4 regions of the Serratia sp. NA_13 genome follow, and region 1 is predicted to be linked to each of the others. Evidence: predicted binding sites of a transcription regulator. Region 1 holds the regulator's gene; each other region holds the start of a gene.
What was found. Region 1 encodes PurR, which represses purine synthesis genes. Its sites were predicted from a motif close to CANGCAAACGTTTGCNTG; they were not measured.

Region 1 (3,124 bases):
GGTCTGAATATTCTCTCGATGTGGTAGATGCGGTCGCCCGCACAGGTAGTTTCAGCGCAGCGGCGCAGGAACTGCACCGAGTGCCCTCGGCGGTCAGTTATACCGTGCGGCAATTGGAACAATGGCTGGCAGTTCCGCTGTTTGAACGGCGGCATCGTGACGTGGAACTGACCCCGGCCGGCGTGGTATTTGTGCAGGAAGCGCGCAGTGTCATCAAAAAAATGCTCGACACTCGCCGCCAGTGCCAGCAGGTGGCTAACGGTTGGCGTGGTCAACTAAAAATTGCGGTAGACATCATTGTTAAACCCCAGCGTTGTCGCCAACTGGTGCTGGATTTTTATCGCCATTTTCCCGACGTAGAACTTTTGGTTCAACTGGAAGTGTTTAACGGCGTCTGGGATGCGCTGGTGGACGGACGTGCTGATATGGCGATTGGGGCGACGCGTGCGGTGCCGGTCGGCGGCGGCTTTGCCTTTCGCGATATGGGCGACATGCGCTGGCTGTGTGTGGTCAGTCCGCAACATCCGCTGGCGGCGTTGGACGGCCTGTTGAATGATGATCAACTGCGGCCTTTCCCGTCCCTGTGTCTGGAAGATACCTCGCGTAATCTGCCCAAGCGGGTCACCTGGACACTGGATAACCAACGGCGGCTGGTGGTGCCGGACTGGGCCTCGGCGCTGGACTGTCTGTGTGCCGGCCTATGCGTTGGCATGATGCCGGCGCATCAGGCCTTGCCATTGGTGCAGCGTGGGGAACTGGTAGCGTTGCAGCTGCAGCAGCCGTTTCCGGCCAGCCCCTGTTGCCTGACCTGGCAGCAGAATAGGCCATCACCGGCGATGGCCTGGCTGTTGGATTACCTGGGGGACAGTGAAACGCTGAATCAGGAATGGCTAAGCGAAGTGGTGCCGGAAGCCACAGCGGCTTCCGGCGATAGCAATTAGCGGCGGTAATCGATGAATGGGCCGTCAGCGACCGAACGGCGCTCAATCAGCTTTGGATGCACTTCAATCACCTGCGACTCTTCGCGCTTGCTGATTATACGGTCCAGCAACATGGTGAACGCCATCTCACCCAAACGCTCTTTGGGTTGATGAATGGTGGTCAGCGCCGGGGTGAAATAGCGGGCGTTACGCACGTTATCGTAGCCAATTACCGAAATGTCTTGTGGCACCCGCAGCCCAAGTTCGTCGGCGGCGCAGATCGCGCCCATCGCCATGATGTCGCCGCCGCAGAATACCGCGGTCGGCCGATGCTTCTGCGACAAGATCTGGTGCATGGCCTTGTAACCGGATTCCGGCTCAAAGTCGCCCTGAACAATCCACTCGTCGCGTACTTCGATATTGGCTTCTTCCATGGCTTTTAAAAAACCCTGATGGCGGCCGCCACCGGTATTGCGCGACAGTTGGCCTGGAATGGCACCGATATCGCGGTGACCGCGTTCAATCAGATAACGCCCGGCCAGATAGCCGCCTTCGAAGGCGTTATCAATAATGCTATCGGTAAAATCACCGCGGGCTGCGCCCCAGTCCATGACGACCATTGGAATATTGCGATAGTCTTCCAGCATACCCAGCAGTTGGTCTGGATATTCCGAACACATTACCAGCAGGCCATCGACACGTTTTTGTGCCAGCATCGCCAGATAGGCCCGCTGTTTGTCCAGATTGTTGTGCGAGTTGCACAAAATCAGCGTATAGCCTTTGCTGTAGCAGCTGTTTTCTACCGCCTCGATTACTTCGGCAAAGTAGGGGGCTTCGCTGGAGGTGGCCAGCAGGCCAATCGATTTGGTGTGATTGACCTTCAGGCTGCGCGCTACGGCGCTGGGTGAGTAATGCAGCTCTTTAATCGCAGCGCCAACGGCCGCTTTAGTCTCTTCGGCGACGAAACGAGTCTTATTGATGACGTGCGAAACGGTGGTGGTGGAAACGCCAGCGCGTTTGGCCACATCTTTAATCGTTGCCATGTAAAGAATGACTCCTGAACTCACATGTTGCAGTATGTAAGTATGATGTTAATCGTTTGCCTGCGTAGATCCTTCTCCAAAGAAGCGAAAACTGAGTTTTTAGTGTGTTGAAGTCGTCAGCGCTTGGTCAGGAGGGGCATTTTGCCGGTACACAGTTGTGAACTGCGAATTTTGTCCCATATTGAGCCAAAGTGGAAGAGGTAATCGGTATAATAAACCGGGAAATGATAACAAGATTTTATTGTTTAACTGTGTGAAAATGGTTTGACGCATTAATTGTGTGCCTTTTACCCTTGGGCAACCCAATCTGAAAAGGAGTTGTAATGGATACCGATCTGAAAATGTCACTGTTCACCACCGTTTGTGCGCTGGCCGTGATTATTGCTTTCAGCTTCACCGCTGCTTTGAACTGATCCCCTCAAGTAAAACAGGCGCAGCTCGCTGCGCCTGATTGTTTTTCCCCGCGTTACGCCAGGTTCTTTTCCACAAATGCCCAGTTAACCAGTGACCAGAAATTTTCCAGGTAGGCAGGTCGCGCGTTGCGGTAATCGATGTAGTAAGCGTGTTCCCAAACGTCGACGGTCAGCAGTGGTTTATCATCACCGGTCAGCGGTGTCGCCGCGTTCGAGGTGTTAACAATAGCCAGCGAACTCTCTGGCGTTTTCACCAGCCAGGTCCAGCCTGCGCCAAAGTTTTTCACTGCGGCGTCGCTGAATTGCTGCTTAAAGGCGGCGAAAGAACCAAATGCCTGATTTATTGCCTCAGCCAGTTTACCTTCAGGCTCACCGCCGCCCTGTGGCGACAGACAGTGCCAATAGAAAGTGTGGTTCCATATCTGGGCTGCATTGTTGAAGATGCCGCCGTCAGAGGCCTTAACGATTTCTTCCAGGGACAACCCTTCAAACTTACTGCCTTTCAGCAGATTGTTCAGGTTCACCACGTAGGCGTTGTGATGCTTGCCATAATGGTATTCCAGGGTTTCTGCGGAAATGTGCGGTTCGAGGGCGTTTTTTTCATAAGGTAATGCAGGAAGTTCAAACGACATTGCTTTCTCCTTGTACAGTGCCAGTCCACCGACGTAACAATGGGCGATAGATTGACCTGTTTTTATTGTGGGTATTTAGATTAGCAATTTTCGCGATGAAATACAGGGGAACGGGT
Region 2 (3,124 bases), on a different contig from region 1:
GTAACGCTAACAGGCGCAATGCCGTCACCAGATGAGAGGGATCTTTTACCCGGGGAGCAATCAACAAACTACCGAGAAAGCGCGCAACCAGACCGGCACCAAGCAGAATACCGATGGTTTCAGGTGGTATGCCCTCACCTTTTAACCAAACGCCCCAAAAGGGTAAGAAGATACCGTAAGAAAAGAAATAGGTGAAATAACTGAGAGCTAGCCAACGCGTAGATTGCAGAACCATGATCCCTCCGGTGCGAGGGCGATACTTTGACAGAGCTCACACTGGCTAGCAACGTGCATTCACCACCGAGGGAATAGACTGTAAGGCAGTTCACAGTTTAGCCTTGTCATCAGGGCGCAGCGGTTGTTTCGGATCAGGGACATTGTCAGGTAACATCGCAAAAAACAGTCTGTTACCTGACGTCGCCTTAATGCGACAGAGCCATAAAAAAAGCCGGTCACCCAAGTGACCGGCCTGACGCCTCAGCGTTTATTACAGCAATGGAAATTATGCGTAAACCGGCAGGCGGGCGCAGATATCCAGTACTTTCTTCTTGGTGCGTTCGATGGTGGCTTCATCGTTGATGTTGTCCAGCACGTCGCAGATCCAGCCAGCCAGTTCACGCACATCAGCTTCTGTGAAACCACGACGGGTCACTGCCGGAGTACCGATACGCACACCGGAGGTGACGAACGGGCTCTTGGGATCGTTTGGCACGCTGTTTTTGTTCACGGTGATGTTGGCGCGGCCCAGGGCAGCGTCAGCTTCTTTACCGGTCAGGTTCTTATCAACCAGATCCAGCAGGAACAGATGGTTATGGGTGCCGCCGGAAACCACTTTGTAGCCGCGCTCCAGCACCACTTCCACCATAGCCTTGGCGTTTTTGGCCACTTGCTGCTGGTAAATTTTGAACTCAGGCTCCATGGCTTCTTTCAGCGCCACCGCTTTACCGGCGATCACGTGCATCAGTGGGCCGCCCTGGCCACCTGGGAACACGGCGGAGTTCAGCTTTTTATACAGATCTTCATCACCGCCTTTCGCCAGGATCAGGCCACCGCGCGGACCTGCCAGGGTTTTGTGAGTAGTGGTGGTCACGATGTGTGCGTGAGGGACCGGGTTCGGATAAACGCCGGCGGCGATCAGGCCCGCTACGTGCGCCATGTCAACGAACAGGTAAGCGCCGATGCTGTCTGCAATTTCGCGCATTTTTGCCCAATCAACGATACCGGAGAAGGCAGAGAAGCCACCGATGATCATTTTTGGTTTATGAGTCTGAGCCTGTTTAGCCAGATCTTCGTAATCGATTTGACCTTTTTCGTCGATGCCGTAAGGCACCACGTTATACAGCTTGCCGGACAGGTTGACCGGTGAACCGTGGGTCAGGTGGCCGCCGTGCGCCAGATTCATGCCCAGAATGGTGTCGCCCGGCTGCAGCAGCGCGGTATAGACAGCGAAGTTCGCCTGGGAACCGGAGTGCGGCTGGACGTTGGCGTAATCTGCGCCGAACAGCTCTTTTGCGCGGTCGATGGCCAGTTGCTCAACGATATCCACATATTCGCAGCCGCCGTAATAACGCTTGCCCGGATAACCTTCAGCGTATTTGTTGGTCAACTGGGAGCCCTGAGCCTGCATTACGCGCGGGCTGGTGTAGTTCTCAGACGCAATCAGCTCAATGTGCTCTTCCTGACGCACAACTTCTTGCTCCATTGCACGCCACAGTTCGGCATCGTAATCAGCAATGTTCATTTCACGCTTTAACATCCGGCTTCTCCTGACTAAATCAGCTAACTAAAAAATCACCAAATAACTACCCGTTCGGGTTCTGCGCCACAGTGTAAACTGTTTCGCCCCACCGAGGATAGGCCTTGACAGAGGTTTTTACGCAAACGATTGGCATTAGGCGCAGCAAGGCTTTGATCCGATAAAGCACCTCATTCGGCAACGGACTTTTACTCATGCTGATAATGCGGTTTTTTCATGTTCTGTGAGCGAGATCGTCGGCTGGCGACTCCGCAAGAAAAACAGGGGTATTTACAGCCACGGCAGAAACCGTTAGGATGCTTTCAAACAAAAGATGTATTCTAAATACATTATTAAAGTATTCCAATAATGTCCGACCAAGGAGCGCCACCATGCTGGATAGCCAAACCATCGCCACCGTAAAATCTACCATTCCCCTGCTGGCCGCTACCGGGCCAAAGCTGACCGCCCACTTCTACGACCGTATGTTCGAGCATAATCCCGAGTTAAAAGATGTGTTCAATATGAACAACCAGCGCAATGGCGATCAGCGTCAGGCCCTGTTCGATGCCATCTGCGCCTACGCCGTGAATATCGAGAATCTGGCGGCGCTGTTGCCGGCGGTGGAACGTATCGCCCAAAAACATACCAGCCTGAATATTCGCCCGGACCAGTATCAAATTGTCGGCAGCCATCTGATTGCCACGCTGGATGAGATGTTCAGCCCAGGCCAGGAAGTGCTGGACGCATGGGGCAAAGCCTACGGGGTGTTGGCGGACGTATTTATCCAGCGCGAAGGCCAGATTTACCAGGCTAGCGAAACCGCCGAGGGCGGTTGGCGCGACCTGCGAGCTTTCCGCATCGTCAAAAAACAGCCACAAAGCGACGTGATTTGTAGCTTTGTCTTGGCGCCTGTAGACGGCGGCAAAGTGATCGACTTCAAACCAGGCCAATACCTGGCGGTCTATATCAAACATGACAGCATGGAAAATCAGGAAGTACGCCAATACTCGCTGACCACTTCACCTAACGGCGAATACTACCGTATCGCAGTCAAACGTGAAGATCAGGGCAAAGTATCTAACTTCCTGCACCAGCAGGCCAAAGAAGGTGACGTGATTTACATCGCCCCGCCGCACGGAGATTTCTTCCTCGATGTGCAGCCGGAAACGCCTGTGGCACTGATTTCCGCCGGCGTCGGCCAAACCCCAATGCTCGGCATGCTCCACACTCTGCACGATAACCAGCATCCGGCGGATATACACTGGCTGCATGCAGCGGAAAACGGCGGCGTTCACGCCTTTGCCGATGAAGTTGCGGATATTGCCGGCCGCATGCCGAATCTGAGCCGTCACGTGTGGTACAACCAACCGGGTGCCAATGATGTGG
Region 3 (3,124 bases), on a different contig from region 1:
GAAAACTTCCTGAACTACTGCCGTGAAGGTTTCTACAATAACACCATTTTCCACCGTGTTATCAATGGCTTTATGGTTCAGGGCGGCGGTTTTGAGCCTGGCATGACCCAGAAAGACACCAAAGCGACTATCAAGAATGAAGCCAACAACGGTCTGAAAAACACCATCGGTACCCTGGCAATGGCTCGCACCAACGATCCACACTCTGCGACCGCACAGTTCTTCATCAACGTGGCAGACAACGACTTCCTGAATTTCCGCGGCGAAAACGCGCAGGGCTGGGGCTACTGCGTATTTGCTGAAGTGGTTGAAGGCATGGACGTGGTTAACAAGATCAAAGCGGTGAAAACCGGCCGTAGTGGCATGCACCAGGACGTACCGGTAGAAGACGTGATCGTCACTAGCGTTACCGTCAGCGAGTAATCGCGGCTGCATGAACACGCTGTTCATCGCAGATCTGCATTTAAGCGCACAGGAACCGGCAATCACTGCCGGTTTTCTGCGCTTTTTGCGGCAAGATGCCATTCACGCCGACGCCCTGTACATTCTTGGCGACCTGTTTGAAGCCTGGATCGGCGATGACGATCCCGAGCCGCTGCACGGCGAAATCGCCGCGGCGCTGAAGGCGCTGCAACAGGCTGGCGTACCCTGCTACTTTATCCACGGCAACCGCGATTTTCTGGTCGGTAAACGCTTTGCCCGTGCCAGCGGTATGCAACTGCTACCGGAAGAGAAAGTGCTGGAGCTATATGGGCGAAAAATCCTGATCCTGCATGGCGACACACTGTGTACCGACGATCAGGCCTACCAACAGTTTCGCCGTAAGGTACACAATCCGCTGATCCAAAAACTGTTTTTGGCCATGCCGTTGCGCTGGCGTCTTAAGATCGCAGCCAAAATGCGTACCCGCAGCCAGCAGAGTAACCAGTACAAGTCGGACTCCATTATGGACGTCAACCCACAGGCGGTTGAACAGGCAATGCTACGCCACCAGGTTCATTGGATAATCCACGGCCACACTCATCGTCCGGCGGTACATGAATTGGCACTGAGCAACGGCAAGGCCCACCGTGTAGTGCTGGGAGCCTGGCACGTTGAAGGCTCAATGATAAAAGTCAGTGCCGACGCCGTCGAGCTGATCCAATTCCCGTTCTAAGTTCCTGACTTGTCGCACAGGTAAAAAAATTCACGCTTTTGGCAATGAAAACCGGCGACGCAACCGTTTTCCTCGCCGTGCGCTCATGGTATGCTCTGTGCCCTCATTCGGCCTCCCGCCGCAGGCAACCGGCCGTCGTTTGTACAATACAGGAGCCTTACACCCATGGGAGCCAACGCCGCTTCAGCCACCCACGCTGGGGTTAAAATCGCAATTGTAATGGGATCGAAAAGTGACTGGGCCACTATGCAGTTTGCCGCCGAAGTCCTGACCTCGCTCGATGTCCCGTTCCATGTCGAAGTCGTTTCCGCTCATCGCACGCCAGACAAGCTGTTCAGCTTTGCCGAGCAGGCAACTGACAATGGCTTTGACGTGATCATTGCCGGTGCTGGCGGTGCTGCGCACCTGCCGGGCATGCTGGCAGCAAAAACGCTGGTTCCGGTGCTGGGTGTTCCGGTGCAAAGCGCCGCCCTGAGCGGTGTAGACAGTCTGTATTCGATCGTACAAATGCCGCGCGGTATTCCAGTGGGTACGCTGGCCATCGGCAAAGCCGGCGCAGCCAACGCTGCCCTGCTGGCGGCGCAAATTCTGGCACTGCACGATGCCGCGCTGGCGCAACGCCTGGCCGATTGGCGTCAGGCACAAACTGACGAGGTGTTGAACCACCCGGATCCGCGGGAGGAAGCATGAAGCCGGTTTGCGTACTGGGCAACGGTCAGTTAGGGCGCATGCTGCGCCAGGCCGGTGAACCGCTGGGCATCGCCGTGTATCCGGTGGGCCTCGACGCCGAACCGGAAGCCGTGCCCTACCAGAACAGCGTGATCACCGCCGAAATAGAACGCTGGCCGGAAACCGCGCTGACGCGCGAACTGGCAACCCATAACAGCTTCGTTAACCGTGATATTTTCCCTCGTCTGGCGGACCGCCTGACGCAAAAACAGTTGCTCGACCAGCTTGGCCTGGCCACCGCGCCGTGGCAACTGCTGGCTGACGCCGCCGAATGGCCACGGGTGTTCGCTACCCTGGGTGAACTGGCGATCGTCAAACGTCGCGTTGGCGGTTACGACGGCCGCGGCCAGTGGCGCTTGCGCCCAGGGCAAGAAGCCGAATTGCCAGCCGATGCCTATGGCGAATGTATCGTCGAGCAAGGGATAAACTTCTCCGGTGAGGTGTCGCTGATCGGCGCACGCGGGCATGACGGCCACTCGGTGTTCTACCCGCTGACCCATAACCTGCATGAAGAAGGCATTCTGCGCACCAGCGTGGCGCTGCCGCAGCCTGACCCTGCCCTGCAACGGCAGGCTGAACAGATGCTGGCGGCGATCCTCGACGAGTTGAACTACGTCGGCGTCATGGCGATGGAGTGTTTTATCGTTGGCGACAGCCTGCTGATTAACGAGCTGGCGCCCCGGGTGCACAACAGCGGCCACTGGACGCAAAACGGCGCCTCCATCAACCAGTTCGAACTGCACCTGCGCGCTATTCTCGCCCTGCCGCTGCCAAAACCGGTGGTGAGCACGCCGTCGGTGATGGTCAACCTGATCGGCACCGCCGTGAATCAACAGTGGCTGGCGCTGCCGTTGGTGCATTTGCACTGGTATGAGAAAGAGGTGCGCGAAGGCCGCAAGGTCGGTCATCTCAACCTGAACGATCCGAGCGCCGCCGCGCTGCAACAGGCGTTGCAGGCACTGGCACCTCTGCTACCGGCCGAATACCAAAGCGGCTTGGCCTGGGCACGGCAAAAGCTGGCTTAAAGGTTTACTCCACGCAAAAATAAAGGGTTCAGTTCACCGATAACTGAACCCTTTTTCTATGGTGCTATACCTATTGCTGTTATATTAAGATAAATATGCGGGTAAATCGGCGGCAAGTCTACTTATCAGTTCACCATTCACGTGATAAAATTTCGTCCGAATACAGTTAATTTCCCCTCTAAAAATACAATGCAATTACATTAATCTTCATGGG
Region 4 (3,124 bases), on a different contig from region 1:
TCAAAGTAGCCGATTTGCTACGCGATCAGGCGATGATCCCGGAAGTACAACGCGTCGCTCGTCATATCCATCAGCAGTATCCGCAACATGCCCACGCGTTGATTGAACGCTGGTTACCGGAAAAAGCGCGTTACTCTAACGCCTGATTCCCTGCCAAAACTAAGGGCGCCAATCGGCGCCCTTCTGATTTATTGCAATCCGCTAATCAACCTATCGCCGGGAACACCGGCAACAGCAGATACAGCTTAATCACAATCGCGTTGGCAATATCAATAAAGAACGCCCCCACCATCGGCACCACCAGAAACGCCAGGTGCGATGGGCCGAAGCGATCGGTAATTGCCTGCATATTGGCGATCGCCGTTGGCGTCGCGCCCATGCCGAAGCCACAGTGACCAGCTGCCAGAACCGCCGCATCGTAATTTTTGCCCATCACCCGGTAGGTGACGAAAATCGCGTACAGCGCCATCACCAGCGTTTGCACCGCCAGAATCGCCAGCATCGGCAAGGCCAGCGAAGCCAGTTCCCACAACCGCAGGCTCATCAGCGCCATCGCCAGGAACAGCGACAGGCTGACATTTCCCAACACCGATACTGCGCGTTCAAACACGGTATAAAAGCCGGTGAAGGCCAGGGTGTTGCTGAGGATCACACCAACAAACAGCACGCAGACGAAGTTTGGCAGTTCAAACACCGTGCCACTCAGTAAACCGGTAATCAACTGACCCAAGCTCAGACAGATGGCGATCATGGCAATGGTTTCAATCATGACCAGCGAGGTGATCAAACGACCGCTCTCCGGCTTTTCAAAACCGCTTGGCTGGACGCTGTCATCCGGCGTGCCTTCCGGCGTGGACGAATGTTTCACCAGATAACGCGCAACCGGGCCGCCGATCAGGCCACCCAGTACCAGCCCGAAGGTAGCACAAGCCATCGCCACTTCCGTGGCGTTTTCAAACCCGTAGCGTTCGATAAACAGCTTGCTCCAGGCCGCGCCGGTGCCATGGCCACCGGACAAGGTAATGGAGCCGGCAATCAGACCCATCAGCGGATCCAGACCCAGCATTTTTGCCATGCCGATGCCGATGGCGTTCTGCACCAGCAACAGGCCCAGCACCACAAACAGGAACACCATTAATGCCTTGCCGCCCGCACGCAATCGCGCTAGGTTGGCATTCAGACCGATGGTGGCAAAGAAGGCCAGCATCAACGGGTCTTTCAGCGACATATCGAAGCTGATTTCCCAGTTAACCAGCTTTTTCAGGGCTAACAACAGGAGCGCCACCAGCAAACCACCGGCGACAGGGGCGGGGATAGTATATTTTCTCAACAAGGGAATGCTGGTGACACATTTGCCCCCGAGGAGCAAAACCAATGTTGCCGCGACTAACGTGCCATAAGTATCAAGATGGAACATCCAGGTACTCCATGTAAGGGGAAAGATCCAATTAAAAAATAATAAGTTATAGAAAACCGCTTAGTTTTTAAAACTCGATGAGTACAGGATTAGAAGTAAAAAACGCTGATAACACAAGAAAAAATGAATGAAAATGCGACATAACCGGCGATTATACTAACATAACTTTAACGCGCAACCGTTTGCTTTTGTGAGGCAAATCATTAAAATGCCTGCTTTGCCGTTTCTGGGAATGCCACACCATGACCATGCCATCTGCCGAGCTCGATGCCGCGCAAAAAACCTCTGCCACACCCCGTAACAGTGAGCTGATTTATCGCCTGGAAGACCGACCACCTCTGCCGCAAACGCTGTTTGCCGCCGGTCAGCACCTGTTGGCAATGTTTGTTGCGGTGATCACCCCAGCGCTGTTGATTTGTCAGGCGTTAGGTTTACCGGCACAAGATACTCAGCACATTATCAGCATGTCGCTGTTTGCCTCCGGTCTGGCCTCTATACTACAAATTAAAACCTGGGGACCGGTCGGTTCTGGCCTGCTGTCCATTCAGGGAACCAGCTTTAACTTTGTCTCGCCGTTGATTATGGGTGGTCTGGCGCTGAAAAACGGCGGGGCCGATGTTCCCACCATGATGGCAGCGCTGTTTGGCACGCTAATGGTCGCCTCCTGCACCGAAATCCTGTTATCACGAGTGCTGCATCTGGCACGGCGCATTATTACCCCGCTGGTCTCCGGCATTGTGGTGATGATTATCGGTTTATCACTGATCCAGGTCGGACTGACCTCCATCGGCGGCGGCTATGCCGCGATGAACGGGGGCAGCTTCGGCGCCCCCAAAAACCTGCTGCTGGCCGGCGCGGTATTATTGGTCATCATTCTGCTTAACCGTCAGCGCAACCCCTACCTGCGCGTTGCCTCGCTGGTGATCGCCATGGCGGTCGGCTATTTACTGGCCTGGGCCATGGGTATGTTGCCGGAAAGCCAGCCGGTTACCGAAACGGCAGCTATCATTATCCCGACACCGCTGTATTACGGTCTGGGCTTTGACTGGAACCTGTTACTGCCGCTGATGCTGATCTTTATGGTCACCTCACTGGAAACCATCGGCGATATCACCGCCACCTCGGACGTGTCAGAGCAGCCGGTCAGCGGCCCGCTGTATATGAAGCGCCTGAAGGGCGGTGTGCTGGCCAATGGCCTGAACTCGATGCTCTCGGCAGTATTTAACACCTTCCCCAACTCCTGTTTTGGTCAGAACAATGGCGTGATCCAACTGACCGGCGTCGCCAGCCGCTATGTCGGTTTCGTGGTGGCTCTGATGCTGATCGCGCTGGGGCTGTTCCCGGCAGTCGCCGGTTTCGTGCAACATATTCCCGAGCCGGTCCTGGGCGGAGCCACTCTGGTGATGTTTGGCACCATCGCCGCATCTGGCGTACGTATCGTGTCTCGTGAACGACTGAATCGCCGTGCAATCATGATCATGGCGCTGTCACTGGCGGTGGGTATGGGCGTTTCCCAGCAGCCGCTGATCCTGCAGTTCGCGCCGGACTGGCTGAAAACCCTGCTCTCCTCAGGTATTGCTGCCGGTGGTATCACCGCTATCGTGCTGAACCTGGTGTTCCCGCACGAACACGAAAAGCCATAATCGGCCGCACCGATGATTAAACGGCCGCTCGCGGCCGTTTTTTATTGCCTATCAGACCATTGCT

Region 2: a site for PurR is predicted at 1,875-1,892, ahead of glyA (serine hydroxymethyltransferase). Genes of this name have one in related genera too.
Region 3: a site for PurR is predicted at 1,213-1,230, ahead of purE (5-(carboxyamino)imidazole ribonucleotide mutase). Genes of this name have one in related genera too.
Region 4: a site for PurR is predicted at 1,589-1,606, ahead of ACUTSU_RS18065 (nucleobase:cation symporter-2 family protein). Genes of this name have one in related genera too.

Annotation. Positions count from the first base shown of each region.
Region 1 is NZ_JBQZFV010000001.1:225,563-228,686, forward strand. Features, by position in the region: gene punR (DNA-binding transcriptional activator PunR) at 1-941, shown strand, start outside; gene purR (HTH-type transcriptional repressor PurR) at 938-1,963, opposite strand; gene cydH (cytochrome bd-I oxidase subunit CydH) at 2,287-2,376, shown strand; gene sodB (superoxide dismutase [Fe]) at 2,430-3,008, opposite strand.
Region 2 is NZ_JBQZFV010000008.1:43,131-46,254, reverse strand. Features, by position in the region: gene ACUTSU_RS12965 (3-phenylpropionate MFS transporter) at 1-235, opposite strand, end outside; gene glyA (serine hydroxymethyltransferase) at 503-1,756, opposite strand; gene hmpA (NO-inducible flavohemoprotein) at 2,128-3,124, shown strand, end outside.
Region 3 is NZ_JBQZFV010000002.1:263,826-266,949, reverse strand. Features, by position in the region: gene ppiB (peptidylprolyl isomerase B) at 1-423, shown strand, start outside; gene ACUTSU_RS04780 (UDP-2,3-diacylglucosamine diphosphatase) at 434-1,156, shown strand; gene purE (5-(carboxyamino)imidazole ribonucleotide mutase) at 1,322-1,846, shown strand; gene purK (5-(carboxyamino)imidazole ribonucleotide synthase) at 1,843-2,910, shown strand.
Region 4 is NZ_JBQZFV010000014.1:95,541-98,664, forward strand. Features, by position in the region: gene recG (ATP-dependent DNA helicase RecG) at 1-146, shown strand, start outside; gene gltS (sodium/glutamate symporter) at 206-1,417, opposite strand; gene ACUTSU_RS18065 (nucleobase:cation symporter-2 family protein) at 1,660-3,060, shown strand.